DNA from 4 places in the Arthrobacter sp. Soil_C_60 genome. Region 2 is predicted to be linked to each of the others. Evidence: riboswitches for the same ligand, from Rfam matches in the RefSeq annotation. Region 2 holds a riboswitch; each other region holds the start of a gene.
The links. A riboswitch is a leader RNA that binds a small molecule or an ion and turns the genes downstream of it on or off. The one in region 2 is predicted to bind thiamine pyrophosphate.

Region 1: it holds a riboswitch for thiamine pyrophosphate, as region 2 does, so the genes downstream of both, AC3A4M_RS16965 (ECF transporter S component) here and thiO (glycine oxidase ThiO) in region 2, are expected to answer to the same signal.
Region 3: it holds a riboswitch for thiamine pyrophosphate, as region 2 does, so the genes downstream of both, AC3A4M_RS13595 (3-oxoacyl-ACP reductase) here and thiO (glycine oxidase ThiO) in region 2, are expected to answer to the same signal.
Region 4: it holds a riboswitch for thiamine pyrophosphate, as region 2 does, so the genes downstream of both, thiD (bifunctional hydroxymethylpyrimidine kinase/phosphomethylpyrimidine kinase) here and thiO (glycine oxidase ThiO) in region 2, are expected to answer to the same signal.

What each region holds. Positions count from the first base shown of each region.
Region 1 covers NZ_JBDGKM010000009.1:41,783-48,775, forward strand. The annotation lists gene AC3A4M_RS16950 (O-succinylhomoserine sulfhydrylase) at 1-350, shown strand, start outside; gene AC3A4M_RS16955 (energy-coupling factor transporter transmembrane component T family protein) at 473-1,270, opposite strand; gene AC3A4M_RS16960 (ABC transporter ATP-binding protein) at 1,267-2,829, opposite strand; gene AC3A4M_RS16965 (ECF transporter S component) at 2,833-3,447, opposite strand; TPP riboswitch at 3,500-3,638, opposite strand; gene AC3A4M_RS16970 (DUF4235 domain-containing protein) at 3,750-4,010, shown strand; partial or broken gene mnhG (monovalent cation/H(+) antiporter subunit G) at 4,193-4,570, opposite strand; gene AC3A4M_RS16980 (MrpF/PhaF family protein) at 4,560-4,829, opposite strand; gene AC3A4M_RS16985 (Na+/H+ antiporter subunit E) at 4,841-5,407, opposite strand; gene AC3A4M_RS16990 (Na+/H+ antiporter subunit D) at 5,404-6,993, opposite strand, start outside.
Region 2 covers NZ_JBDGKM010000001.1:439,642-446,634, forward strand. The annotation lists gene AC3A4M_RS02185 (RNB domain-containing ribonuclease) at 1-1,076, opposite strand, end outside; gene AC3A4M_RS02190 (ferritin-like fold-containing protein) at 1,128-1,835, shown strand; gene thiE (thiamine phosphate synthase) at 1,868-2,509, opposite strand; TPP riboswitch at 2,616-2,750, shown strand; gene thiO (glycine oxidase ThiO) at 2,747-3,898, shown strand; gene thiS (sulfur carrier protein ThiS) at 3,895-4,131, shown strand; gene AC3A4M_RS02210 (thiazole synthase) at 4,135-4,902, shown strand; gene AC3A4M_RS02215 (4a-hydroxytetrahydrobiopterin dehydratase) at 4,917-5,249, shown strand; gene AC3A4M_RS02220 (hypothetical protein) at 5,272-5,571, opposite strand; gene AC3A4M_RS02225 (DUF3107 domain-containing protein) at 5,586-5,810, opposite strand; gene AC3A4M_RS02230 (TetR/AcrR family transcriptional regulator) at 5,858-6,478, opposite strand; gene moeB (molybdopterin-synthase adenylyltransferase MoeB) at 6,629-6,993, shown strand, end outside.
Region 3 covers NZ_JBDGKM010000006.1:43,607-50,599, reverse strand. The annotation lists gene gluQRS (tRNA glutamyl-Q(34) synthetase GluQRS) at 1-431, opposite strand, end outside; gene AC3A4M_RS13600 (LLM class flavin-dependent oxidoreductase) at 441-1,781, opposite strand; gene AC3A4M_RS13595 (3-oxoacyl-ACP reductase) at 1,781-2,545, opposite strand; TPP riboswitch at 2,597-2,691, opposite strand; gene AC3A4M_RS13590 (hypothetical protein) at 2,763-3,107, opposite strand; gene AC3A4M_RS13585 (hypothetical protein) at 3,279-3,677, shown strand; gene AC3A4M_RS13580 (dihydrolipoyl dehydrogenase family protein) at 3,726-5,123, opposite strand; gene AC3A4M_RS13575 (hypothetical protein) at 5,287-5,478, shown strand; gene AC3A4M_RS13570 (helix-turn-helix domain-containing protein) at 5,566-6,624, shown strand; gene catA (catechol 1,2-dioxygenase) at 6,809-6,993, shown strand, end outside.
Region 4 covers NZ_JBDGKM010000004.1:399,997-406,989, forward strand. The annotation lists gene obgE (GTPase ObgE) at 1-639, opposite strand, end outside; gene rpmA (50S ribosomal protein L27) at 770-1,033, opposite strand; gene rplU (50S ribosomal protein L21) at 1,089-1,397, opposite strand; gene thiD (bifunctional hydroxymethylpyrimidine kinase/phosphomethylpyrimidine kinase) at 1,619-3,094, opposite strand; TPP riboswitch at 3,162-3,260, opposite strand; gene AC3A4M_RS11610 (Rne/Rng family ribonuclease) at 3,343-6,729, opposite strand.

The DNA.
Region 1 (6,993 bases), on a different contig from region 2:
TGGTCTACCCGTTCCTCGAATCGCATCCGCAGTACGAACTGGCGCGCCGCCAGATGAGCGGCGGCGGAACCGTGGTCACGTTTGAACTTGAGCCGGGTGCTGCGAACGGTTCGGATGCCAAGGCAGCCGCGTTCCGGCTGCTGAACTCGCTGACCACCGTGGATATCTCGAACAACCTCGGTGACGCCAAGTCCCTGATCACCCATCCGGCCACCACCACGCACCGCGCGATGGGACCGGACGGACGGGCCGCGATCGGGCTCGGCGACGGTTTTGTCCGGCTGTCCGTGGGGCTGGAAGCCACCGAGGACCTGCTCAAGGACCTGGACCGGGCACTGGCTGGCCCGTAGATCCAGGGAGTCGACGAAGGCCCGCACCTTGTTGCGCCCAGCCGCAATCGAGGAGACAGCTGCGGCCCTTCCCAGAGCTGAAAAGGGCCGCAGCTGACCAGTGGATCGCGGAGGAGCCCGGGTTAGCCGAAGATGAAGTTCCAGGTCCCGGCGGAGACGGCGGCGGTAACAGCCGCCGCCGAGACCAGGGCACCGCCCAGGAAGACCCAAATATCCACCCTGCTGAACGTCGATTCCCGCGCCCAGGTGCGCTGTGCCCCGCCGAAACCGCGGGCCTCCATCGCCACCGCCAGGCGGGTGGCGCGCCGGATCGCCTGGACAATGAGACCGAAGGCCTGGCCGAGGAACGCCGCGAATTTGGCCAGCGGTTTGTTCTCGGCGCCGACTCCGCGGGCACGGCGGGCCAGTCCCAGGGTCCGCCATTCCTCGACCAGCAGGCCCACCAGCCGGAGGCCGGCCAGGGCCCCGAGCACAAACCGGTACGGCAGCTTCAGCTTCTGCGCCAGCGCATCGGCCAGATCCGTGGGGTCGGTGGTCAGCAGCAGGAAGATTCCGGGCAGTGCCACCGCCAGGGACCGCAGCCCGATGGCGACGCCGGAGTTGATGGAATCCTCGGTGAACAGCAGCGGGCCCGCTTCGAAGACCACCGCACCGGTTTTCTCCGCCAGCAGCGCCGTTCCGTAGGCGCCGACCGCGGCCGCCACCACCAGCGGCCAGCCGCGCCTGAACAACGCCCAGGCGCTGATGCCCAGCACGGGCAGCAGCAGCAGTTCCGCAGCCAGCACCACGCCGGCGCTCACCCAGTCCACGCTGAGCATCACCACCACGGTGACCATGGCAACGGCGGCAAGCTTCGAGAGCGGATTGGCGCGGGTGAAGGGCGAGGCAGTCAGCCGCGGGGTCATGATGTCCAGGCTCATGCCGCCCTCCCGCTCGCGGCCCGCGCCTGCAGCTGCGCCGTTCCCTCGGCCACGCGCAGGACGTTGCCGCCGAGCGCAGCGGTGAAGTCGCCGTCGTGGGTCACGGACACCACGGCGTGGCCTTCGGCGATCAGGCCGCCGAGCAGCGAGACCAGCTCGGCCCAGGTGTTCGCGTCCTGCCCGAACGTCGGTTCGTCCAGCACCAGGATGTCAGGGCTGGTGGCCAGCATGGTCGCCACGGACAGCCTGCGCTTCTCCCCGCCGGAAAGGGTAAAGGGATTGGCCTGCAGGAGTTTGGTCAGCCGCAGCCGCTCCGCAATGGCATCAACGCGGCGTCGCACCTCGTCCTCCGGAAGCCGGGCGACCCGCCGGGGACCGAATTCGAGTTCGTCGATCACCCGGTGGGTCAGGAACTGGTGTTCGGGTTCCTGGAAGACGGTGCCGATCCGGGTGACCAGCTCGGCGGATTTCCACTTGTGCACGGTGCCGGCCGCGCCCCGCTGGAGCTCCGGCGCGGCCTCAAGCCTGCCGCCCGCGGGGGTCAGCAGCCCGGCCAGGGTCAGCGCCAAGGTCGACTTACCGGCGCCGTTGGGGCCGGTAATACTCAACGCCTCGCCCGCCGCCAGTTCCAGCGAGACCTTATTGACTACCGGCCCGGCCCGCCGGGTCCGGGCAATGGACAGCTCCGCCGCCCGGAGCAGGCCCGTACCCTGCGTGTTGTGGCCGCCGCCGCTGCCGTGGCCACCGCCGGTGGCCCCGGGCGTGTGCAGTTGAGGAGTGTAACCGGGAACCCAGACACCGGCTTCGATCAGGCGTTCCCTGGTACTTGCGGCATTGAGCACCTCCGTCGGCGGACCGTCGGCGAGAACTCCGCCGCCGGCAGCCAGTACGATGACCCGGTCCACCACGTCCGCCCAGACGGCCACGCGGTGTTCCACCACAATCAGGGTGGCGCCGGTGCGCTCAAGCACTCCGACCACCGCGTCCCGGACCTCCAGCACCCCGTCCGGATCCAGGTTTGCCGTGGGCTCGTCCAGCAACAGGACACCGGGCCGCATGGCCAGGACCGATGCCAGCGCAAGCCGCTGTTTCTGCCCGCCGGAGAGCGCCGTAGTGGCATGGCCCAGCGGGACCTCGAGGCCCACATCGGCGAGGCTTTCGCGCACGCGCGCCCAGATTTCGTCCCGAGGCAGGGCCATGTTCTCTGCGCCGAAGGCGACTTCGTCCCCCACGCGCGCCATGACCACCTGGGACTCCGGGTCCTGGAGCACTAGTCCCGTCCGGCCGCGGGACTGGACGGGGTGCCTGCCGTCGACGGTCAGGCGGCCCGCTTCGTCGCCTTCGCCGTCGTCGCCCAGTACCCCTGCAATGGCATGCAGCAGCGTGGATTTGCCGGCACCGGAGGCACCGAGCAGCAGCACGCGCTCCCCCGGTTCGATCCCGAAGCTCACGTCGCTGACCGCCGGATCCTTGCGGCCGGCATGGCGCCAGCCGTATCCCTCTGCGGTGACAGCGGCCGGGCGGCCGCGCTCCGCCGTCGTACTTTGAGTGTTTACCATGGCCTATACGTCAGCCGTCCGGCCGGCGGCAAAGGATGAGAGCGCGCCCGTCTTGGCCAGTCCCCTCATCGCCAGCCAGGGCAGCAGTCCGGCGATGACCACGCCGGAAATGGCGGCGAACAGCGTGTACCAGAGCTTCCAGTCGGTTGCCCATTCCACGTTCCACATAAAGTTCTCACCGATGGCCAGCGCCAGGCCGGCGCCCAGCCCGGCCAGCAGCGACACGCCGAGGTTGAACTTTTTGTAGAGGAAGAGCAGGAAGACCAGTTCCGCCCCCACGCCCTGGATCAGGCCGGACAGAAGCACCGTGAGGCCGAACTGCGTGCCCAGCAGGCTCGACACCGCGGCCGCGAGGACCTCGCAGTAGATCGCCGCGCCGGGCTTGCGGATGAGCAGCCCGCCCAGGACCCCGGCCGTGAGCCAGCCGCCGGCGTAGAGCCCGCCGGCCGGCGGGAAGGCCGCGGTCAGCACCGCAATGCCGGAATAGCCGGCGGACCAGGCCCAGAAGATGACCCCGATGGCCACGCCGATCACGGACGCGACCACAATATCGACAACGCGCCAGGTGTAACGGGGTTTGCGCGCAGATGCGTGCGCGGAAGGTGTAACGGTGTTCATGGAAAATCCTCCTGGGGTTCAGGAGGGGAGGGCAACCCGGCCTTTCCGGGCACACCCTGAGATCTCGACTCCCTTCGCCGGTACTAACCGGAGCAGGTTCGAGGGTCTGCGGCTGTCCGCACTCTCAGCGTCCCGACCCGGTACGGCTGCTTGCCGTGGTTACCGTGACGGACGCTCCCCTGTCGTCATGTGTGCTTTTTCAAGCGTCTTCCAGTGTACTACTGACGACGGCGGGTGGCAGCCGACCCGGAAAACGCTAGGCTGGGTGGCAGATGACGTTCTCCAACGAAGGGCAGTGGCAAATGAGTACGGTTTTGAAACTTCTGGGTACGTTGGTGAGCATTGCGGCTGGCCTGGCCGGCGCCAAGCTCATCGACATCCTGTGGAAGGCCGTTACCGGGGAGGACTCCCCTAAGCATGACGACGACATGGAAAACAGCCTGCGCGCCACCCTCGCTTTTGCCGCGATTTCCGGTACGGTCAGCGCCATCATCCGCGTGCTGTCCCAGCGCGGAACCATGCAGGCAGTCAACCGCTTCAACCGGACCCGGGACATGGTCTAGCCCCTGGGCAAGTTTCAGGATTCGCGGCGGCGTTTGGCGGAAGCCTTCGCCGCCGCTTCCTTTGGCTCCTTGCTACGCAGCGCGCCCTTCAGCTTTCCTACAGGCTTTTCCTCAATGTTCCCGCCGACGTCCAGTTCTGCCGCCAACTCGGGATCGGCAGCCAGGGCCGCCTCTTCCGCGGCATCCGCCTTCCGGCGTTCGGCTTCTTCCGCCGCGGCTTTCTGGACCACGGCATCCAGGTCGTCCACGCTCAGTGTTTCCCGGTGCAGGTGCTTGGTGCGGTAGCCGGCACGGCCTACCATATGCGCCGAGACCGGAACCGTCAGCAGCTGGAACAGCCAGGCGATAATCAGCACCGGTACCGCTGCCCAGCTGCGGAGCTGGAGGGCCAGACCGATCAGCAGCAGCAGCAGCCCGAAAACCTGGGGCTTGGTGCCTGCGTGCATCCGCGAGAGCAGGTCCGGAAACCGGAGCAGCCCGATAGCGGCGGCCAGGGACATCAGCGCCCCGAGGACCAGGCAGAGTCCGGCAACAATTTCCAGCACAAGATCAGTGTTCATGGGTCCGCCTATCGATGACGAAGCGGGCTACCGTGACCGAACCGATGAAGCCAATCAGGGAAATGATGATCACCAAGGTCAGATTGGCCTGATGCTTCCGGACGGCCATGTCCGCTATCAAGCCCGCGCAGACGATGGCCAGCAAAACGTCGATAGCGATCACACGGTCCAGGATCGAGGGACCTTTGACAATCCGGGAGATCGCGACGGCGGCGGAGAAGGCCAGGACGACAGTGACGATCACCAGCACAACTTCCATGAATGGACTGTTCAACTGGTTCCTCCGTTCCGTCGGTTTGCTGCCTCCGCTTTGACCATCGCGACTTCCTCTTTACTGCCGATGGCCCGGATCAGCCCGGCCTCGATCCTGCGGACCTGTTCGCGGAACCGGTCCGCCTTGTCCGGGTCCGGAATGTCCAGCACGTGCAGGTACAGCGTCGACGTGGACCGGTCCACGTCCACCACGAGGCTCCCGGGAATCAGCGAAATTGTATGGCCGGTGGCGGTGACCAGCAGGTCCGAATGGCTGCGCAGTTGGACGGCCACCACCCCGTTCATCGTGCGCGGGCCACGGGTGAGAGCAATCCAGAAGACCTCGAAGCTGGCCTTGGCCACGTTCACCAGGAACGATGCCACGAACAGGGCCGCCGCCCACAGATTCAGCCGTCCGGCCAGTTCTACCGGCGGCAGGTAGAAGATATTGACGACGGCGAGGGCGATGAGCAGTCCGAAAATCAGGTTGCCGGCGCTGAAGTCCTGCCAGAGGGCTCCCCAGAGGATGACCAGCCAGACCAGCAGCGGTATTTCGACGAGCAGCGGAATCCGGGAACGCGTCATTGCTCAACCCCCTGCGCCGCGCCGGGGCCAAGAACGGCCTCGATGTAGGGGGTGCGCTCAAGCATGGCCCGGGCGCCCTGGTCGCTCAGCTGGAACAGCGGGCCGGCGAAGACGGTCAGTGCCACCCCGAGTGCCACCAGGCCCATGGTGGCCCCGACCATGCTCTTGGGCAGCAGGTGGATGGTCCCCCTGCCGGAGAACCGGCCGGTGGGCTTGTCCGTCACGTACTTGGAAGTGCGCAGCGTGGAACCGTCCGGCTTGCTGGCCAGCAGCACGGGGTCCGGGTGCTCGGCGTCCTCCGGAGTCCGCCAGAAGGCCCTGTTCCAGACGCGGGCCATGGCCATCAGGGTCAGCAGGGAGGTGACGACGCTGCCGATGACCAGCGTGTACGACACCGGGGTGGCCAGATCGACGCCGCCCTGCAGCAGGCCGAGCTTGCCCAGGAATCCGGAGAAGGGCGGGATGCCCGCCAGGTTCATGGCTGGCACAAAGTACAGGATCGCCAGCAGCGGCGAGAGTTTCGCCATCCCGCCCAGCCGGTCCATGTTGGAGGTGCCGCCGCGGCGTTCGATCAGACCCGCCACCAGGAACAGGCTGGTCTGGACGGTAATGTGGTGGGCCACGTAGTACATCGTCGATCCCAGACCCACCACGGAACTCATCGCCAGGCCGAAAACCATGTAGCCGATGTGGCTGACCAGCGTGAATGAGAGCATACGTTTGATGTCGATCTGGGCCAGTGCACCGAGGATGCCGACCACCATGGTCAGCAGCGCAACGATCATCAGGAAGGTGTTGATGCGGTCCCCCGGGAAGAGCAGCGTCTCGGTGCGGATCAGGGCGTAGACACCCACCTTGGTCAGCAGGCCGGCGAACACTGCGGTGACCGGGGCGGGCGCCGTGGGATAGGAGTCGGGCAGCCAGAATGACAGCGGGAACACTGCGGCCTTGATGCCGAACGCGACCACTAGCATCAGGTGCAGAATCATTTGCGTGGAATCATCCAGTTCGCCCAGCTTCACGGCCAGGTCGGCCATGTTGATGGTGCCGGTCGCCGCGTAGATCATCGCAATGGATAGCAGGAACAGCATCGAGGAAATAACGCTGACCACCACATACGTCACGCCGGCCCGGACCCGTGGCCCTGTCCCGCCCATGGTCATCAGGACATAACTGGCCGTCAGCAGAATCTCGAAACCTACGTAGAGGTTGAACAGGTCCCCGGTGAGGAAAGCGTTGGACACCCCCGCCACAAGGATCAGATAGGTGGGATGGAAAATCGAGATGGGACCGTCCTCGTCCCCATCTGCCATGCCCTGGCCGGACGCGTAGACCAGCACCGCCAGGCTCACGGCCGAGGAGATCACGAGCATCAGTGATGAAAGCTCGTCCACCACCAGGGAAATCCCGAACGGAGGAACCCAGCCGCCAAGGAACACGGCCTGTACGCCTTGGGTCCAGGCCGACCACAGCATGAGCAGTTCGACGGACAGGGTCAGGGCGAGCGTGCCGATGGCCACGGTCCGCTGCGCAACCGGCCGGCGGATCAGGATGAACGCAAAAGCAGCGCCCAGGAAGGGAAGGAC
Region 2 (6,993 bases):
AAGCGGTCCACCAGACGGCGCAGCGGTGCGGTGGTGTGGGCGTATGGCGCAGCGATCGCGGCCTGGGTCTGCTCCTGCGGCACCTCGCCGTCGAACGGTGTGTAGCCGGCGCCGCGGAACAGTGACCCGGCTGCGTCCATGAGTGCCAGTTGTTTCGGATCCGCGGTGTCGAGCCCGCGCAGATATTCGCCATAGGCAATACCCTCCGGCCAGGGGTGGCCCAGAGCCTTGGTCTGGCGTCGGAACCGGGCCTCCGACTCCTCGTCTGGAGCGGGCATGGTGCGCAGGATTCCTACCTTGCCCTTGAGCATGATTTCCGCTGCGGCCATACCGGTCATCAGCGAAATCTGGGCGTTCCAGTCCTCGACCGGCCGTGCAGGGCGCGCGACGATGAAGTAATGGCGGCCGTCATGGGCTATTTCCTCATCAGGAAGGTTCAGACTCGCGCCGCCGCGCTGCCGCTCCAGCTCGATGCGCTTGAGCCCTACTTCTTTGAGCAGCTGCAGATAGACCGGCGCTTCGCCGGAATCAATGTCCTGCTGGACCTGTTCGTAGTTCAGCTTGGCGCGGCTGCGCATTCTGGCCCGGCGCAGCGACACGGTGCTGACCACTGCGGCGGCGTCGAGCTCGAATTCCCACACGAATGCGCTGCGGTCCTGGTCCGGGAGGAGGCTGCCGGAGTCTTCGCTGATCACCGGCGGGTGCAACGGAATGCGTCCATCCGGAGCATAGATGGTCTGGCCGCGCCGTCGCGTCTCAGCGTCAAGTTCACCGCCGGGAGCAACAAAAGCGGGAACATCCGCGATGGCATACCAGAGCCGGTAGCCCCCGCCGTCGCGCTCGATGTACATCGCCTGGTCCAGGTCGGTGGAGCTTGGCGGATCGATGGTGACAAAGTCCAGCCCGGTTAGGTCCGCGGCTGGCATGGACTGTTCCGCCACGGCCTTCTCGGCTTCCGCAAGGACCGAAGGGCTGAACGCCGCGGGAAGTTCCAGCTCGGTGCGCAGTTCCTTCAGCACACGGGCGAGCAGATGCTGCGATTCATTAACTCTGGCGTCAACGTGTGAATACGGCACAGGCCCAGCCTATCGCCACAGCGCCGCAGGTGGGGCGTTAGGGTAGTGCTCATGAGCTCCGAAGGATCCTTCCCCGCTGATCGCCCGGCCACCAGCAACGGGACAGGAGCGGAACATCTGCAGCATGTCGTTGATCTGTATGGCGTCATGGCCTACGGCGAGCTGTCCGCCTTCGAGCGGTTCTCCTCGGACGCCCGGTTCTCGCCGACGTTGAAAGACCGCGCGGATCTCGGGCGCCTCGCAGTCGTCGAATTCGGGCACTTTGAACTTGTCAGCGCCGAGCTGGCGCGCCTTGGTGTCGACGTGCAGGTTGCCATGGCGCCTTTCCAGGCTTCGATCGACGCGTTCCACGAGCGGACGCGGCCCGGAGACTGGTATGAATCGTTGATGAAGGCCTACGTCACGGATGCCGTTTCGGGGGATTTCTACCGTGCGATCGCCGACCGGCTGGATCCCGAGACGCGCGCGCTGGTGTCCAGGATCAAGGAAAACGGGGACCAGCTGGCCTTGCTCACTAGTCGGCTGCGCAGGGCGCTGGAACATGACGAGCGGCTGGCCTCGAGGCTGGCCTTGTGGGGCCGGCGGCTGGTCGGCGAGGCGTTGACGCAGGCGCAGCGCATCGGGATCGAGCGGGCTTTCCTGGGCGCCCTGCTGGGACTGGACGAACCGGCCTCCCAGCAGGCGGTCACCGCGGAACTTTTCGCAGAACTGACCCGGAACCATTCCCGCCGGATGAACGCCCTGGGCCTGACCGCCTGAACGTTCACGCCACCAGCCGGCCGAACGCCGGGTTACAGGGGCGGCAGCGCGGACTTCAGCGCCCTGGCAGCCTCGGCCGGATCATCGGCATCGGTGACGGCGCGAACGACGACGACGCGTTTGGCCCCGGCCTCCGTTACCTGGCCGATGTTCTCCAGATCGATACCGCCAATGGCGAACCACGGCTTGCCTGAACCCGTCTGCGCCTGCTGGGCGGCAGTAAACTCCACCAGTTGAAGACCGACGGCGGCCCTGCCCGGCTTGGTAGGGGTGGCCCAGAGCGGCCCGGTGCAGAAATAGTCCAGGGCGTCATCGGCTAAGGCAGCTGATGCCTGTTCCGGAGTGTGGGTGGAGCGGCCGATGGCGGCAGCGGGCCCGAGCACGGACCGGGCCGCGGCCGGCGGAAGGTCCTGCTGACCGACGTGGAAGACCGGTGCCCCGGCCACTGCAGCCAGATCCGCCCTGTCGTTGACGGACCACGGCTTTGAGTGCCGGGCGGCAACGTCGGCGAGCACGCCGAGCAGCTCCAGCTCTTCGGCGGCATCGAGGGACTTGTCCCGCAACTGGATGATGTCCACACCGCCGGAGTAGGCAGCATCGAGGAACTGCTCGAAGTCCCCACGGTCGCGGCGCGCGTCGGTGCAAAGGTAAAGCTGGGCAGAGGAAAAATCCATACCTGCAACCATAATGGCAAACCGCGCAAGGAACTCCGCGGTGGCGGGACGCGGGCTTCGGCAGCAGAATGTGACGCCGGCGAAGCCGCAACTATGGCTACACTGGAGAAAACACTGCGGGAGCCTGAAAGGGCGGCACGTTCGGCAATTGCCGGCGGCCGACAGGCTGAGAGGGTGCCTGGCACCGACCGTCGAACCTGATCCGGGTCATGCCGGCGTAGGGAAGGAAGCTCAAAGTTGTCCAAACATGTTGCCGTCATCGGCGCGGGCATAGTGGGACTGGGTATCGCCGCAGAAGCCACCCGCCGCGGCCACCGTGTCACCGTCATCGATCCCGCTCCCGCCACGGGCGCCACGTACGCCGCCGCGGGCATGCTCGCCCCGGTCAGCGAACTGCACTACCAGGAAGAGCGGCTGCTGGCCCTGACCCGCGAGTCCGCCCGGCTTTACCCTGGGTTCGTTGCGGGGCTGGGGGAGACCGGCTACCAGGAAACCGGGACCTTGGTTGCCGCTTTCGACGCCGCGGACCGCACCGCGCTCGCAGACCTGAAACAGGCGCAGCTGGCCGAAGGACTCGAGGTCCACGAAATCACCAGCCGCGAGGCCCGGCGGCTCGAACCCAGCCTGGGCCCGGCCCTGACCGGTGCCTTCTACGCGCCGGGCGACCACCAAGTGGATCCACGGGCCCTTTCCACGGCGTTAGTGAAGATGCTGCGGAACTCAGGCGCCGCCGTCGTAAGTCAAAAGGCAGCCGGACTCATCACCGATGCTGGGGGCACAGTTGTTGGCGTGCAGTTAGCAGGCGGCGAGGTCATCGCGGCAGACGAAACGGTGGTCGCGAACGGGCTTGCGGCCGCCAACCTCTCCGGCCTGCCCGAGGGGCTGCGGCTGCCGCTGCGTCCGGTGTACGGGGACATTCTGCGGCTGCGCGTATCCACAGGCCTGCAACCGTTTCTCACCTCGACAATCCGTGGCATCGTTCGCGGGCACCCGGTTTATCTTGTTCCGCGCGAGGACGGCACGGTGGTGATCGGGGCCACCCAGCGCGAGGACGGGTCGGCGGATGTGTCAGCCGGCGGGGTGTACCAGTTGCTCCGCGACGCCCAGACGCTGGTGCCGGCCGTCGCGGAACTCGCGCTCGAAGAGATGACCTGCCGTGCTCGGCCGGGAACACCGGATAATGCGCCGTTGCTGGGACGGGTGGCGTCAGGGGCGGAGGACCTTCCGGGCTTGGTAGTTGCCACCGGATTCTTCCGCCACGGAGTGCTCCTGACGCCGGTCGCGGCCAGGATCTGCGCCGACCTCATCGAGGGTGTGCAAATCTCAGCCGAGCTACTGCAATTCAATCCCGACAGGTTCAGCAATATGACCAAGGAGAGTCACGCATGAAGATCACCGTCAACGGCAGTCCGTACACCTTGCCGACCGCGCCGACACTGCTCGAGCTGGTGGCCAGGACCACCGGCCGTGAATTGGCGGAGGACGGGCGGCCGGCCGACGGCGGACGGCTCGGTGTGGCTGTCGCGCTGAACGCGGAGGTAGCGCCGCGCGGCAGCTGGGCCCGGACCGTGCTCGCCGACGGCGACGGCGTAGAACTCGTGACCGCGGTACAGGGAGGCTGAATAATGGATGAACTGATGATCGACGGGGTAAGGCTCGGATCACGCCTAATCATGGGCACGGGCGGGGCGCCGAGCCTGGATGGTTTGGGCGAGGCGCTGCTGGCTTCCGGAACAGAACTCACCACGGTAGCGATGCGCCGCTACGCGGCCGGTACCGGTACTTCGGTCTTCGACCTGCTGGACCGCCATGGCATTCGCGTGCTGCCGAACACGGCGGGCTGCTACACGGCGCGGGAGGCGGTGATGACCGCCGAACTCGGGCGCGAAGCCCTGGAGACGAACTGGGTGAAACTCGAAGTCATCGCGGACGAAGAGACACTGCTGCCCGACGCGGTGGAACTTGTCGAGGCAACCGAGGCCTTGGTCAACCGCGGGTTCAAGGTCTTCGCCTACACCAATGACGACCCGGTGCTGGCCCGCCGGCTCGAGCTGCTGGGTGCTGCCGCCGTGATGCCGCTGGGTGCTCCGATCGGTACCGGGCTGGGAATCCTCAATCCGCACAACATCGAATTGATTGTCTCGCGCGCCGGGATTCCGGTGGTGCTGGACGCCGGTATCGGCACGGCGTCGGACGCTGCACTGGCCATGGAGCTTGGCTGCGACGCCGTCCTGCTCGCCACCGCCGTGACCAGGGCCCAGCATCCGGTCCGCATGGCCGAAGCCTTCAAACATGCGGTCATCGCCGGTAGGCTGGCGGCAACAGGTGGCCGGATTCCCAAACGGGAGCACGCATTGGCTTCATCATCGTTTGCAGGCCGCCCGGATCTCTAGCCACAGGAGGAGCAATGGGCGCCGAGGACAAGCTGGACAGCAAGCAGATCGATGAACAGCTTAGGACGCTGCCGGATTGGCGCCACAGCGAGGGCGCGCTGGTTACCGTCTTCAAGCTCGAGAACGGGCGCGCTGCGCTGGATTTCATCGCCGGAGCGGGAGAGTTGGCCGAGGAGGCCAACCACCATCCGGACCTGGACTGGCGCTACAACAAGGTCTTCATCCGGTTGACGTCACATGATGCTGGGTCCGCGGTAACAACCCGCGACGTCGCTGCAGCCACTTCCTTGAGTGAGCTTGCCACCCGGCTGGGAGCCACGGCCCAACCGGACAAGTACCCGGCCTGACGGCCAGGTACCCTCCGGCGGGTCAGCGCAGCGCTTCGGTCAGGCGCTCCACGTCAGCGGGGACGCGACGCCGGCCGACCATGAGCACCGTGAGCCAAGCCACGGGAACGGTCACCACCATGGGCAGCAGCCAACTCAGGTACTCCACGCCGGGCTGAGAGCCAAGGCCTGCGAACATCAGGATGAGCCACAAGATGGTAGCGGCCAGGATGGCCGATGCCGGCAGCAGCAGGACGCCGTAGGCGTGGCGCTTGTTGTCAATGCCCCACGCGCTCATGCCCACGGCGGCTGCCGCCAGAATGATCAGAACGAACTGGACCACGGTGCTGACGGGGGCTAAAGGGCCCCGAAGCCGACCTTGCGCGGCTCCTCGGCGCCGATTTCCACATAGCCGAGGACATTGGTCGGGACGATGACCAGGTTGCCCTTGCTGTCTTTCAGGCGCAGCTCGGCGCCGCCGTTCATGGCACGGGAAACCATTTCGGCAACTTCATCTGCGGACTCGTCGGACTCGACGACGATCTCGCGGCCGACGTTCTGAATACCAATCTTGATTTCCACTACTGATGCCTCCTGGTGTGCGAACGATGTCTGGTTCGAAATCTATCTTAGGATTCCTTCGGGAACCGTGAAATTCCGCGCCAAGCTAAACGGTAGATCAAATCGACGGCGGTATCACGCTCAAGCTCGTTGTCGGCCTGGAGCCAGTAACGGGCGCTGATCTGGGCCATGCCGGCCAGGGCCCGCCCCAGCAGCGTCGCCTCCACCTCCGACAGCTTCGTGTCATCGGCGATGACAGCGGCAATGGCACTGGCCAGTTGGGCGTTGAAGTCCTCCAGACGTTTGCTGACGTCCGGATCATTGTTCAGGTCCGATTCGAACACCAGCCGGTGTGCCTGGCTCTCCTGGGAAATGAAGCGGTAGTAAGCATCCATGGTGGCATGGACGCGCAGTTTGTTGTCGTTGGTGGAGTTCAGGGCTGCCATCAACATGGCCGTGAGCGATTCCAGATGGTGGTCCAGCAATGCCAGGTAGAGTTCCCGCTTGCCCGGGAAATGCTGGTACAACACGGGCTTGCTGACCCGGGCCGTCTCCGCGATCTCGTCCATGGCGGCGCCGTGGTATCCGTTGGCGACAAAAACTTCGTGCGCTGCCTGGAGCAGCTGGCGCCGGCGCTCCTCGCGGGGCAGGCGGGCAGGCTTGGCCGCCGGCCGGGAATCAGTACTCACTGTCTTCGGACCTCATCTGGCACCCGATTGTGGCCGCGCGCCGGTATAGCAGGAAATCTTGACTATCGTTCTCCAGCCAGTTTACGCGTCGGTAATACAGATCAATTCATCTATTCTGCCAACCCGTGGGCGTCGGCGTAGATTGGCTCTATGAATACGCAGGAATCACTGTTGTTGCCGCCGTTGGTGGAGCCCGCGGCCGAGCTCACGCAGGCCGAGATGGAGCGGTACTCGCGGCACCTGATCATTCCCGAAGTCGGCATGGCGGGACAGCTCCGGCTGAAGAATGCCAAGGTCCTCGTCATTGGCGCCGGCGGACTGGGTTCTCCGGCCATGCTGTACCTGGCGGCGGCCGGCGTGGGCCGGATCGGCATTATTGACGATGACGTGGTCGAGACCAGCAACCTGCAGCGGCAGGTCATCCATACCGTCGCCGATCTGGGCCGCAGTAAGGCGCAATCGGCGCGGGAAAGCATCCTCAACCTCAACCCCGGGGTGGACGTGGTGCTCCATGA
Region 3 (6,993 bases), on a different contig from region 2:
AGTGCCGCGGGCCGCTCCTGCCGCCGTCGTTCGCGTTCTGAATTGCTGAGGTTCCGGCAGGTTCCGGGGTAGGCTCCGGCCGGGGCGTGCGGAGCGCTGGGGGCATCGGCGATCTCGCGGCGGGTGCAGAAGCATTCGTAGACCAGGCCCGCGTCGGCCAGGGCGGTGATGGCGGTGCGGTAGAGGGGGAAGCGGTCCGTCTGGCTGAGCACGTTGCCGTCCCACGTCAGCCCGACGGCGGCCAAATCCTCGAGCACTTTGTCTTCCGCTCCGGCGCGGGCGCGGTCCAGATCCTCGATCCGCAGCAGGAAATCGCGGCCGGTGCTGCGGGCGAAAAGCCAGGCGAGGATGGCGGTGCGCAGGTTTCCCACATGCAGTTCACCCGAGGGGCTAGGGGCGAAGCGGCCGGCTCCGGCGTCGATAGGAGGCACGGGTCCAGTCTATAAAGCGGAGCCGGCGGTTTCTGCCCTTACTCCAGCCGCGGCAGCCGGACGCTCCAGCCCCAGATGCTCGCGCAGCGTGCTGCCGGTATAGGAGGTGCGGAACAGCCCCCTGCGCTGCAGCACCGGGACGACGCGGTCCACGAACTCCTCCAGGGAATCCGGCAGCAGCGGCGGCATCAGGTTGAATCCGTCCGCGCCGCCGGAGGCGAACCAAAGCTCGATCTGGTCCGCCACCTGTTCGGGTGTGCCGGTCATGGTGCAGTGTCCGCCACCGGCAGCCAGCCTTCCGAGCAGCTGGCGCACCGTGGGCTTTTCGGCGTCGATGATCCGCAGGATGGTGGTGTAGCGGCCCTGCGGGCCGGTGAATTCCGACGCCGGCGGCAAGCTGGGCACGGGCGCGTCCAGCTCCCAGCCGCTGCAGTCCTGCTGGATGAAGGTGCCCAGCTGGGCCAGGGAGTGTTCCGTGGGCAGCAGCGCGTCGGTGTCGGCCTGCTTGGTCTTTGCCTTCGCCGTCGTTGTCCCGAAGTAGGTCACCAGGCCTGGCATGACGGCGACCTTGTCCGGATTCCGTCCGGCTCCGGCGATACGGCGCTTCACATCCGCGTAGTAGGCCTGCGCGCTGACCAGATCGTAGGCGACGGCGTAGATGCCTTCGGCATAACGGGCGGCGAGGTCGCGTCCCTGCTCCGAGGCGCCGGCCTGGAACAGCACCGGCCGACCCTGCGGGGAGCGCGGGACGGTGAGCGGGCCGTCCACCAGAAAGTGCCGTCCGGAATGGTGGAGCGGCTGGACTTCGGCCGGATCCGCGTAGCAGCCCTGGCGGTCGAGGACGAGCGCGTCGTCGGACCAGGAATCCCACAACCTGAGGGCGACGTCGATGAACTCGGCGGCGCGTTCATAACGTTCCTGATGCCCGGGCATGGCCGCCATACCGTGGTTGCGTGCCTCGGCGTCGAACATCGACGTGACGACATTCCAGCCGATGCGCCCGGCGCTGATGTGGTCCATGGAGGCCAGCATGCGGGCGGCATGGAACGGTGTGTAGAAGGTGGCCGAAACCGTGCTGACCAGGCCGATCCTGCTGGTGGCCCGGGCCATGGCCGACAGGGCGGTGAGGGGTTCCAGATGCCAGAGCGGCCCTGCGCCGACGTTGCCCGCCGAGTGTCCGTCCGCGAAGAAGACGGCGTCGAACAGGCCCCGCTCCGCGGTTTGGGCCAGCCGCTCGTAGAAGGCGATGTCGCCGAGCTGCTCGATGGGCGACTGCGGCCGACGCCAGGCGGCGTTGTGGTGGCCGCAGCCGAACAGGAACGCGTTGAAGTGCAGTTGCCGCGCCGCCACTAGCTCATCACCAGTCCGCCGTCGACCATCAGGTTCTGCCCGGTCACCGAGCGGGCCCAGGGCGACGCGAAGAACAGTACCGCGTCGGCCAGTTCTTCCGGCGTCGTTACTCTGCGCAGCGGAGTGGAGGCGGCGATCAGCTCGAAGACTTCATCCGGTGTGGCAGCGCTGGCGTCGGTGGTGCGGAGCAATCCGCCGGAGACCATGTTGACGGTGACGTTGTGCTGGCCCAGATCCGCCGCCAGCGTCCGGGTCAGCGAGAGCAGGGCCGCCTTGGCCGCGGTGTAGTCGTGGTAGGGAACTACCGGATTCTGGAAGAGGTTGGTGCCGATGTTGATGATCCGGCCAAATCGGTGGCCGCGCATGCCGGGAAGTGCCTGCTGCGCGGTGTTCAGCGCGCCACGCACGCTGCCGGAGAACTGGGTCTCGAACTCGGACCAGGAAATATCGGAGGCGCTGGAGCGGGCATCCCCGTTGAACGAGAAATCCGCCAGCGCGTTGTTGACCACCGTGGTCACTGCGCCACCGAAATGGGCTTCGGCACGGCTGAACAGCTCCGCCACCTGCCCGGCATCGGTGACGTCCGACTGCAGAGCCACGGCCTGCTCCGGCCCGAACTTGGCGGCCAGCTCCTCCGCGGCCGAACCGCTGTTGCGGTAATTGATGACTACCCGGGCGCCGGCTTCCGCGAAGGCTGCGACGATCCGGGCGCCGAGGCCACGGCCGCCGCCGGTTACCAGTACGGTCTGTGCTGCGAGCTGCATTGAGGTTCTCCACCTTGAATAAGGCGAAAAGATGGTGCAACGCACCGCACGGCAGCCGCTGCATGACATCCCTTCGCTAGTACGAACTAGATCAGGTTCAACGGGTTTGCTCTCAGCCCCTCAAGGGGGCACCCCGTGTCACTGCCTGCGAGTCTACCTGCCGGAGCCGGCTACTGCAGCAACGCCGCCTCCAGACGGTCCATGAAGCTCCGCGCCGTTACGCCCGGTAGTCCATCACCACTTGAGAAGGCGGTCCCTGAGCCAGCATTTCCTTGGTGACCCCATGGAGCTCCAGAATCTTGTCCTTGAACCAGACGTCGAAGGGGTCTTCGGAGGCAGCCAGCTTGCTGAACCCCGCGGAGACGCTCTCGCCCTCGTGGAACAAAGCGGCAAAGTCTCCTTCGGGACTCTGGACCAGGCCGATCACTTCACGGCTGGCCCCGAGGCGCTGCCGGGACTGGGCGAAATCGTCCTTCCGCGGACCGTTGATCTCCTCCACGAAAGCCCTCCACGCCTCAAGCTTCCCGGGCAGGATAGGCACAAACCAGGTAATACATTCCATGACAGATCCTTCTTTTGCTGCTGCGGGGAGCTCATGCGAGCCGGTGTAGGGCTCATGGTAGGCCCGGCCCGGGAGCGCCGACACCCTCAATCTGAGGGATGCGGCGGTGCTAGGCAGCCGGGCATCGTTCCCCGTCGCCGCGGTCCCCGTTTGGAAGGCTAATCTGGAGCGGTGATCATCGTCCTTGGGGCATTGATGGTTTTCCTGGGCCTGCTCTGGTGGGTCCTCACCCTCCTGCTGCCGGACGGGATCGCGCTGGTTGGAACCGTAGTGTTCGGTGGAGCGGTGGTTGCGGTGTTGGCGTTTGTGTACCTGAAGTCAGAGCGCTTCGGCCGGCCGGAGGAACGGGAGTACAGCCGCCGGTTCCGGATCGTGCTGCGGGAAGCCGGGCGTGCCGGCCGGTACGAGGAGATCTGGGCCGTCACCCGCAGGGATACAGCCAATCAGGACATGGCACTGTTTATTGCCGCCGAAGAGCAAGGGAACCTCGGCGAATTGATCGCCGAATGGGACCAGGCGCTGCGGCACGGCCGGGAGGACGATTTCTTCCGGGAGCGTCAGCAAGGCTAAACGCGCCACGTCAAAGGGCTGCCCTGCGTGGCTGCCGTCCCGGGTGGCTCAATCCTCCAGGTAAGCCGGAGTGAAGAGCAGATTCAGTCCTTCGGCAATGGTCGGATGGGTGATGACGGCGTCCCGCACCGCCGTGAATTCCAGCCCCGCCAGCATGGCCATCTGGACCACGGCGGTGGCTTCGCTGGCCTCGGTGCCCAGTAGCGCCACGCCCAGAATCCTGCCGGTCTTCCGGTCCAGCACGGCCTTCCACACGCCTTCGGTCTGGCCGAGTGTACGGGCGCGCGGAATGGCGGCAACCGGCATCTTGGCGATGCGGACATCGTGGCCGGCGTAGCGGGCCTGCTGCTCAGTCAGGCCGACCCGGCCCAGTTCGGGCGTGATGAAGACCGTGTAGGGAATGAGCCGTCCCTCGGTGGTGCGGGCCTCGCCGTCGCCATGCCGGGCGGCCAGATTGGCCTTGAGGATGCGGTAGTCGTCGTAGGAAGCGTGCGTGAACTGCGGGGTCCCGGCAGCATCGCCGGCAGCCCAGACGCCGTCGGCCGCCCGCAACTGCTGGTCGACCTCGATGAAGCCGCGGTCGTCCAGGATCACGCCGGCGGCTTCCAGATTGGCGCCGTCGGTCATGGGTTTCCTGCCGAGCGCCACCAGGACGTCCTCCGCGCTGATCGTTTCGCCATCGTCAAGGGTCACGCTGACCGTGCCGTCTGCAGCGCGCTGGATTTTCTCGGCTGCGGCGCCGAGGCGGACGGTGATGCCGGCGTCGATAAAGGCTTTCTTGACCGCGGCGGACACGTCTGCATCCTCGCGGCCCAGCAACTGGTTCCCGCGCTGGACGATCGTTACATTGACGCCGATGGTGTTGAGCAGGTCCGCGAATTCACAGCCGATGTAACCGCCGCCGAGGATGACAATGCTCTCCGGCAACGACTCAAGCTCGAGCATGGTATTGCTGGTCTGCACCCGGGCCTCCGCCAGCCCCGCAATCGGAGGCAGCGCCGGCTCGGTGCCGAGATTGATCACGACGTCGGTGCCGCGCAGGACGCGGGTGCCGCCGTCGTTAAGGTCCACGTGTACGGTTCTGGGCCCGGTAAATTTCGCTTCGCCCAGGATGAAGTCCATCCCGGAATCGGTGAAACTGCCGAGCTGTCCCTTGACCATGGTGCCGACGACGTCATCCTTGCGGTGCCGCAGCAGGGCCAGATCCATCCGCGGATCTTCGACGCCGGAAATACCGAACTCGGCCGCACGCCGGACGGTCTCCAGTACCCGGCCGCTGTTGATGAGGGTCTTCGTGGGAATGCAGGCCACATTAATGCAGGTGCCGCCGATCATGCTGCGTTCAACCATGGCTACTTTCTGCCCGGCCTTGGCCCGGTCCATGGCCAGGGATTTGCCCGCCTTGCCGCCGCCGATGACCAGTAGGTCGACTTCTTCAATGTCCATGATGGTCCTCCTGAAGTGTGCCGCCGGGCGGTGCCGCCCTCGGGTCGATCCTACGCGGGTCGCCTTCCAGCAGGGGTATGGACAGGTTGCTTAGCAGCTACCTACGCTGGGAATCCGTCGTCCGGCAACCACGCGGGACGGAGCAACGGCCAGGAGCCCCACGATGACCAGCGAAGCCAACGAAAACAGCGATCAGCCCGAGGACTCGGAACTGCATCCACACGAACCCCAGCCGGTTGCCGAATCCGGTAGCGGCCAGGAGGAGCCGCTGGAAGCGGCGGCCGGCCCGGATTCGGAAAAGGTGGACGGTTCAGCCGAGGCCGATAATGCCAAGGAAGGCGGTTACGGGTACTGACGCTTTGCGTGAGGAGCAGGCGGACGCCCTCATAACGCGGTGCCCGGGCTACCGCGTCGATGTGATTCAGGCTACACTTCTGGATCCATGAGCCAGCACCATCTCGATGCCGCACGGCGGACTGCCGATGAGCACGGCACAACCGTAGGACCGGTTCCCGTGCTGCCCGGGTCCAGGCCGGCGAAGCTTCTGAAGTTCAACACCGACGGCATCCCCGCGACCAATCGCGTCCAGCTTTGGGAGCACCATAACTCCAAGGCGCTGATTCCGCTGGACATCCGCACCATGGACGATGCCCCGCTGCAGGCCAGTGAGGTGAACCTGCATTTCCCCTCGCTGAAGTTTGCCCAAGTCAAGGGCAGCGCGCAGGTGGTGGAACGAAACGAACGGTTCATCCGGCAGAACCCCATGGACGCCATTGCCCTCTTCTTCGCATTGGAAGGCGAAGCATTTTTCTACTATGGCGACGGACAGGAATCGCTCAAACCCGGCCAAGCGGTCATCTACGACGCCGACCGGCCGTTTCTGCGAGGCTTTTGCAAGGGTCTGCGTGAACTGGTGCTCACCATCCCGCGTGATGACTACCTGGAACTGTCCGGCGGGAAACCGCTGCTAAAGCCCCGGGTCTTCAACTTCAATCAGGGCGAGGCGGCGAACCGCCACATGCTCGCCTTGGCCAAGTTGGTCAGCGGTACGATCGCCGGGCAAGCCCAGCACAGCCAGCCCGCGAATTTGGAGCGCGCGGAGGACTCTGCCCTTGAACTGCTCAGCCTCATGATCAGAGGGGAGCGCAGCGGCACCGGTGCCGGTTACCTTGCCACCGCCCGCAGTTACATCGAGGACCGGCTGGGCGATCCGCAACTCAGCGCCGCCGAAGTTGCCGCGGCGGTCGGCATCAGCGAACGCCATCTGACGCGGATCTTTGCCGAGGCCGGGGAACCGCCCAGCCTTTACGTCCTGGGCCTGCGGCTGGAGCTGGCTCGGACCATCCTCTCCGATCCAACCCAAAGAACGACGCCGGTGGGCCGGATCTCCGCGCAGGCCGGCTTCGCGTCGCAAAGCTATTTCACCCGTGCATTCAAGGCCCGTTTCGGCCTCACTCCGCTCCAGCTGCGCAAAGACGCCCTCCTCGGCGTCGCGCTGTAGGTTCCGCACCGCCGTCGTAGTCGTCTGCGGCCGCAGACAGAGGTGCATCGTGCCGGATTAGCACCCACCGGACCTGTTTTGTCACTGTTCGGCCGGATCCTCGTGAACAGGCCCCGCCATCCGGGGTGATCCAGAACACTCTTGTGTAACGGCGATATCGCCGAAGACCACAGGAGGGACAGTAATGACTACGGAAACACAGGCAACGGCGGCTGCTTCCGGCGCCAATGCGACGGACCGCTTCCGGGAGAACAAGAAGTTCGCGGCCGGTACCAGCCAGGAGCGGGTGGACCTGCTGGCCTCGCGGGTCATCGGAGCCATCAACCAAACAATCCTGGAAGAAAAGGTCACCTACGACGAGTACAACGC
Region 4 (6,993 bases), on a different contig from region 2:
CACATCGGCGACGGTGAAACGCACCTCGCCGGCCTGGACTACGCCCAGATTGGGCACCAATGTGGTGAAGGGATAGTCGGCGATCTTCGGCCGCGCGGCACTCAGGGCCGCAATCAGGCTCGACTTACCGGCCGAGGGGAAGCCCACCAGCGCGATATCCGCCACGGTCTTCAGCTCCAGGACGATGTCCCGCTCGTCGCCGGGTACACCCAGCAGGGCAAAGCCGGGGGCCTTGCGCTTCTGGGAGGACAAAGACGCATTGCCCAGCCCGCCCTGGCCACCGGCCGCCGCCACATACTCGGCGCCCTCGCCGATGAGGTCGGCCAGCACTTCGCCGTCCTTGGTCTTGACCACGGTGCCGTCCGGGACAGGCAGGATCAGCGTTTCGCCGTTGCTGCCATGGCGCAGATCACCCTTGCCGAAGTCGCCGTTGCTGGCGTGCCGGTGCGGTGCGTGGTGGTAGGACAGCAGGGTGGTGGTCTGCGAGTCGACCCGCAGGATGACGTCGCCGCCGTTGCCACCGTTACCGCCGTCCGGACCGCCCAGCGGCTTGAACTTTTCACGCTTGACGGAAACACAGCCGTGGCCCCCGGTTCCACCGGATACATGCAATACAACCCGGTCAACGAAAGTTGCCACGTTTATCTCCTTTTACTTCAGGTGATCCCGGTTCGCACCGGATGTGCCCATCAGTGATTCTAGTCTGGTTAAACACCAGTGAGGCGGACCCGCGGCCCGCCTCACTGGAAAGCTGAATTACTGCCGAAAATTACTCGGCAGCTGCTGCAGCAACGATGTTCACAACGCGGCGTCCGCGGCGAGTACCAAACTCAACCGCACCGGCCTCGAGGGCGAACAGGGTGTCGTCGCCGCCACGGCCGACGTTGGCGCCCGGGTGGAAGTGGGTGCCGCGCTGGCGGACGATGATCTCACCAGCGGAAACAACCTGGCCGCCGAAGCGCTTTACGCCCAAGAACTGAGCGTTGGAATCGCGACCGTTGCGAGTAGAGCTCGCACCTTTCTTATGTGCCATTTGCTATGCCTACCTTTTTTGTCTATGGAAACTGCTGGAAGCCTGCCGACCGCAATTACGCGATGGAGGTGACCTTGACCTTGGTCAGTTCTGAACGGTGACCCTGGCGCTTCTTGTAGCCGGTCTTGTTCTTGAACTTCTGGATGACAATCTTCGGCCCGCGAAGATTCTCAATGATCTCTGCAGTGACCTTGACCTTGGCCAGCTCATCAGCTGCAGAGGTAACCTTGTCGCCATCGACCAGGAGCAGCGCGGGCAGCTCGAAGGTGCTACCGGCTCCACCGGGGACGCGGTCAAGGGTTACGAGGTCTCCGACGGAAACCTTTTCTTGGCGGCCGCCTGCGCGGACAATCGCGTACACCACTTGGGAACTCACTTCTCTCGACGTTTAATACAGTTATGCGCTTTGAATACAGGCGGTAAAAGGATGCCTGCCAGCACTGTGCAGTGACGCCTACGGGATTTACCCTTCGAAGGCGTTCGCACCGAAGATCAAGATTACGCTATTTCCGCTATTTCCTGCAAATGGCGCCCGGGCGGCGTGCCGCGGAACTGCACTGTTAGCTCGCCCACACCGGCCGTGGCTCAAGCATAGAGCCTTGGCGCATCGAAAAAGTGGAGCTCGTAGCGGGCCGAATGCTCGAAGGCGGCCATCATCCGTTCGCGCTCCTGCTCCGGCATCTGCTGGGCAGCCGCGTCCATGATTGCCACGGCCTGCCGGGTGGCCTCCGCGAAATCGTCGTCCGCATAGGTCTCGATCCACGCGCCGTACGGGTGGCCGGAGGCTCCTGCGGACATGTACCGGCCATACAGTTCGCTGCCGACGTGCGCATACAGCCAGTAGCACGGCACCACGGCGGCCACCAGCTCGGCGTAGCTCCCCGCAGCGCTGACGGCAAGCAGATGGTCCACGTAGGCCTTGGTGACCGGTCCTTGTGCCGGCGCGATGTTGCGCCCGGCGAGCCATTCGCGGTGCAGCTGCGCCTCGACTTCAAGGCAGTTGTGTGCGCCCTTGGCCCAGAACAGCTGTTCCTGCTCGGTGGGCGCCAGCGCGCTGGCACGGGCCAGTGCCCGCGAGTAGCCATTAAGGTAGCGCGCGTCCTGGGCCAGGTAGTAACCGAACTGCGATTCGCTGAGGGTTCCTGCCGCGAGCGACCGCACAAAATCCAGTTCCATGATCTCCGCCCGGATGTCTGCGGTGCGTTCCCAGGCTTCCCTGCTGAACCGGTCCGCCGGACGCGGCGTGTGCTGGTGGAAATGGTGGATGGGCCCGCTGCCCTTCCCGACCTCTAGCTCGTCCGCGCGCACCAGCGCGCCGAACAGCCACTCCTTCACCTCTTTGAGCGACTCCGTCCAGTCCCCCGTCCGTGCCTGCACCGTAGCCATCGCCGCCGAGAGCGAGCAGCCGGTCCCATGCGTGTTTTTCGTCCGCACCCGGCCTGAGCGGAATTCAACCACCTCGCCCGCCAGCCGCCCGTTCACATCCACCAGCGCATCGGGGCAGTCCTCCGCGGGCAGGTGTCCGCCCTTGACCAGAACCATGACGCCATGCCGGCGGGAGAGCTCCCGCCCCTGCGCCAGCGCCTCCTGCCAGTCGGCGGCGGTCTCGGCACCGAGCAGCACCGCCAGCTCCGGCAGGTTCGGCGTCACGAGGTGGGCTTGGTTGAGCAAGCCGCGCAGCGCCTCCTCCGCTTCCGCTGCCAGCAGTCGGTCGCCGCTGGTGGCCACCATCACCGGGTCCAGAACAACGACGGCGGGGCTCACCTCAGCGAGCCAGCGGCCTACCGTTCCAATCACCTCGCTGTCACCAAGCATGCCGATCTTCACCGCATCGATGCAGACGTCGTCGCTGACCGCGGCCAGCTGCTCGGCGAGGAAAGTTGGCGGCGGTGCATGGACGGAGCGGACACCCTGGGTGTTCTGGGCTACCAGTGCGGTCACTGCGGCCATACCGTAGCCGCCGTTCGCTGCGATGCTCTTCAGGTCTGCCTGGATCCCGGCGCCGCCGGTCGGATCGGTCCCCGCAATGCTTAAAACCCTGGGGGTAGTTCGAATGGTCATGGCTGCTCCGTTGCTGCTCAGGGCGGAACGTGCACGGCAGAATTCCACAGCTGGCCAGCCAGTGGCCCGAAGACTGCAGCGACATCCCTCCGCCAGTCCTAACTGGTTCAGGTTCAACGGGTCTCAAATCTCAGCCGGCTAGTCGCCGGCACCCCGTGTCACTGCTGCCAGCCTAATGCATCAGGGGCGGTCCTTTCGACATGAAAGGACCGCCCCTGATTCATTAGCAGGAATTGCTCAGTGCTGGATCAGAGTTCCGACGCAGGAACTCCGACTCCCAGAATCACCGGCTGCACCGGAGTCTTCTTCTCAGCCTCCGGCTTAGCCGCCGCTTCATCACGGTCCGCCGACGCATCGGCGCCGCCCGATCCGGAGACCGGCCGAACCTCCGGGGCAGCCTTCGCGGACTGCTCCATGCCGTCCCGCTGCTCAATGGGTGCCTGATTCGCGGCTCCCTGGGGACTGCTTGCGGCACGACGACGGCGGCCGCGGCGCTCCGGCGGCGCCGCCGCCTCAGGCTTTGCCTCCGGTTCCGGCTCTGGTTTCGTGACGATCTCCGGACTTACCTTGTTGAAGGCATCCGTCAGGCTCGCCAGAGTCAGGGCCGGCTCCTCACTGGCCGCCACCGGACTGTGCTCGGCACGGGGCAGCACAACCTTTTCGCCGTTGATGGTCAAGACCGGAGCCTCGGGGGCGGCGTCCGGTTCTGCCTTGCGCGCAGCCGGTTCTGACTTGAGCGCAGCCTCGTGTTCCTCTGCCTCGTGGGCTGCGTGGGTCGCCGCGGCGATGGACGCCAGTGCGGCACGGGCCGCCTGCGCCTTGGCTTGCCGCTCGGCGTCGTCCTCATGCTCCGGTTCTACAACCGCGTCGGGAGCGGAGGGCGCACTGCCCTGGTTGTTCTGGCTCTTGCTCCGGCGCTTTTCGCTTCGGGACGGCTTCTCCGGCCGCCCCGGCTTTTCGGCGCGGACAAGGTGCTGATGATGCTCGGCAGCAACCGCGGCACGGCGGTGCTCCAGCGGTTCGTCATGGGTGACGACGCCGCGGCCGCCGCAATGCTCGCAGTTCTCGCCGAAGACCTCGAGCAGTCCGGTACCCATCCGCTTGCGGGTCATCTGGACCAGGCCCAGGGACGTCACTTCGGCTACCTGGTGCTTGGTCCGGTCGCGGCCCAGGCATTCCACCAGGCGGCGCAGCACCAGATCGCGGTTGGCCTCGAGCACCATGTCGATGAAGTCGATGACGATGATGCCGCCGATGTCGCGCAGGCGCAGCTGCCGGACTACCTCTTCGGCCGCTTCCAGATTGTTCTTGGTAACGGTCTCTTCGAGGTTGCCGCCGGAGCCGGTGAACTTGCCAGTGTTGACGTCAACCACGGTCATGGCTTCGGTGCGGTCGATGACCAGCGAGCCGCCCGAGGGTAGGAAGACCTTGCGTTCGAGGGCCTTGTGGATCTGCTCGTCGATCCTGTTGGCCGCGAAGATGTCCTCGGCGCCGGTCCACTTCTCCAGCCGGTCCACGAGGTCCGGTGCCACATAGGTCACGTAGGCCTCGATGGTGTCCCAGGCCTCTTCACCGGACACGATGAGCTTCGAGAAGTCCTCGTTGAAGACATCGCGGACCACCTTGATGGTCAGGTCAGGCTCGGCGTAGAGCAGTTCAGGCGGCAGGGTCTTATTGGAGGTCGACTTTCGTTCGATCCCTTCCCACTGCGCACGAAGCCGGTTGATGTCGTTCATCAACTCTTCTTCGCTGGCGCCTTCGGCCGCGGTGCGGACAATGACGCCGGCGCCCTCGGGAACGTGTTCCTTCAGGATCTTCTTGAGCCGGTTGCGCTCCACGTCAGGCAGCTTCCGGGAGATGCCGGTCATGGATCCGCCCGGCACGTAGACGAGGAAGCGTCCGGGCAGCGAGATCTGGCTGGTCAGGCGTGCACCCTTGTGGCCTACCGGGTCCTTGGTGACCTGGACGAGCACCGAGTCGCCGGACTTCAGCGCGTTCTCGATCCGGCGGGGCTGGCCCTCCAGATGCGCGGCTTCCCAGTTGACCTCGCCGGCGTACAGCACGGCATTGCGGCCGCGCCCGATGTCAACGAACGCCGCTTCCATGCTGGGCAGCACGTTCTGGACCTTGCCGACGTAGACGTTGCCGATCAGGGAGTCCTGCTGCGTCTTGGACACGAAATGCTCGGCCAGCACGCCGTCTTCGAGGACGCCGATCTGGATCCTGTCATCGCGCTGGCGGACTATCATCTGGCGGTCCACAGATTCACGACGTGCCAGGAACTCTGCCTCGGTGATGACCTGGCGCCGCCGGCCGGTTTCGCGCGATTCACGACGGCGCTGCTTCTTGGCCTCGAGACGGGTGGAGCCCTTCACCGAGGAGACACGGTCGCTCGGCGGGGTCTCGCTGACCGCACGCGGAGCGCGCACACGGGTCACTGTGTTGGGCGGATCATCGTCCTGCCCGCCGGTGAGTTCGAGGTCCTGGTCGCCGCGGCGCCGACGACGACGGCGGCGGGCAGTTACGCCGTCACCGGACTCCGCCGGGGCTTCTTCAATGTCTTCGCCCTGGGCCTCTGTCTCGGTCTCGGTGCCGGTTTCGGCTGCGTCGGCACGGTTCCGGCCTTTACTGCGGCGGTTCCGGCGGCTGCGGCGGCGGCCGCTTTCTTCATCCTCGTCAGCCTCTTCCTCGGCGGCGGCCGGACGGACAGGGCGGACAGCGGTCAGGTCCGGCGCATGGAAGAGGACCTGTACGGGCGATTCGGGGACGGCGAAGGGGCTCAGCACCGCTGGCTCGTTGGCCTCTTCCGCCTGTTCCTCTGCCGCCGGCGCGTTCTCGGCAGCCTGGCCGGAAACCGGCTCTGCGGCAGACGGAGCTGTGGTGGACGAATCCGTGGGGGACGCCTCCGGTTCGGCTGCGGCCGGGCTCTCCTGCGGAGCTTTCGGAGCCGCCGTCCGGCGCGCACGGGTACGGGTACGCGTGGCGGGCTCGGCGCTTGCCGCGGGCTCTACACCCGTGTCGGTGCTGGCGGCGGTGCTGCCCGCGGCGACGTCGGTCTCGGTGCCGGCGGCTTCCGGCGCCGTTTCAACCGAGGCTTCCTGCGAGGGCGTGCTTGCTGCGCTGTCCGCGGCGACCTCAGGATTTCCGGTCCGGGGCTGGGCCTTCCTGCGCTTGCGCGGCGCCTTCGCCTCGGCGGCGTCCTCGGCCGGCTCTGCTGCCGGAACTGTATCGGCAGCGGCCATTGCGGGGGGCTCTGTCGGCATGGGCGGCACTGCGACGCCCGCTGCTGAACCTTCGTCGACCGGTGCCGTCTTGCGGGTCCGGCGCACGCGGGTCTTCGCCGGTGCCGCTGCTTCTTCCCCGGTGGCCCGGCCGGCGGCTGCTTCCGCGGGCTCCGTTGTGGCATCCGTAGCCGCGGTTGCGGCGTCGGCGGTACTCTCCGTCCCTGCTGTCGACGGAACCTCCGCTGTTTCCGCCGCGGGCTTGCGTCGGGCGCGGGTAGCTCGCTTGACCGGCGCCTTGGCCGTAGGTTCGGTTGCTTCTGGTGTTGCGATTGCGGCGGCGCTGTCTGTGCCCGCCGCTCCGGGAGTATCCGACTGATCGGATGTTGCCGGGTTTACCTGTTCATTATCCATTTATTACTGCACTCCAGCCCCTGGAGGCACCGGCCACATTCCGGTACCGCCAAGGAAAGTAGCCGGTTATCCTTCGGGCCACGTGGCCACCCGTCACCGGAAGTCCTTGTCGTATCTCCCGAGCTCGCGCCATCTGTGGGGCGCGGTACACTCAGGGACCAGCGGCGCTTTTCCTACTACCGCATATATTCTCTTCATCGGTAGGGTCATCTGGCGGATTCCGCAGGGCCCATCCGGATGATGGGCTCCGATACCGGAAGCATC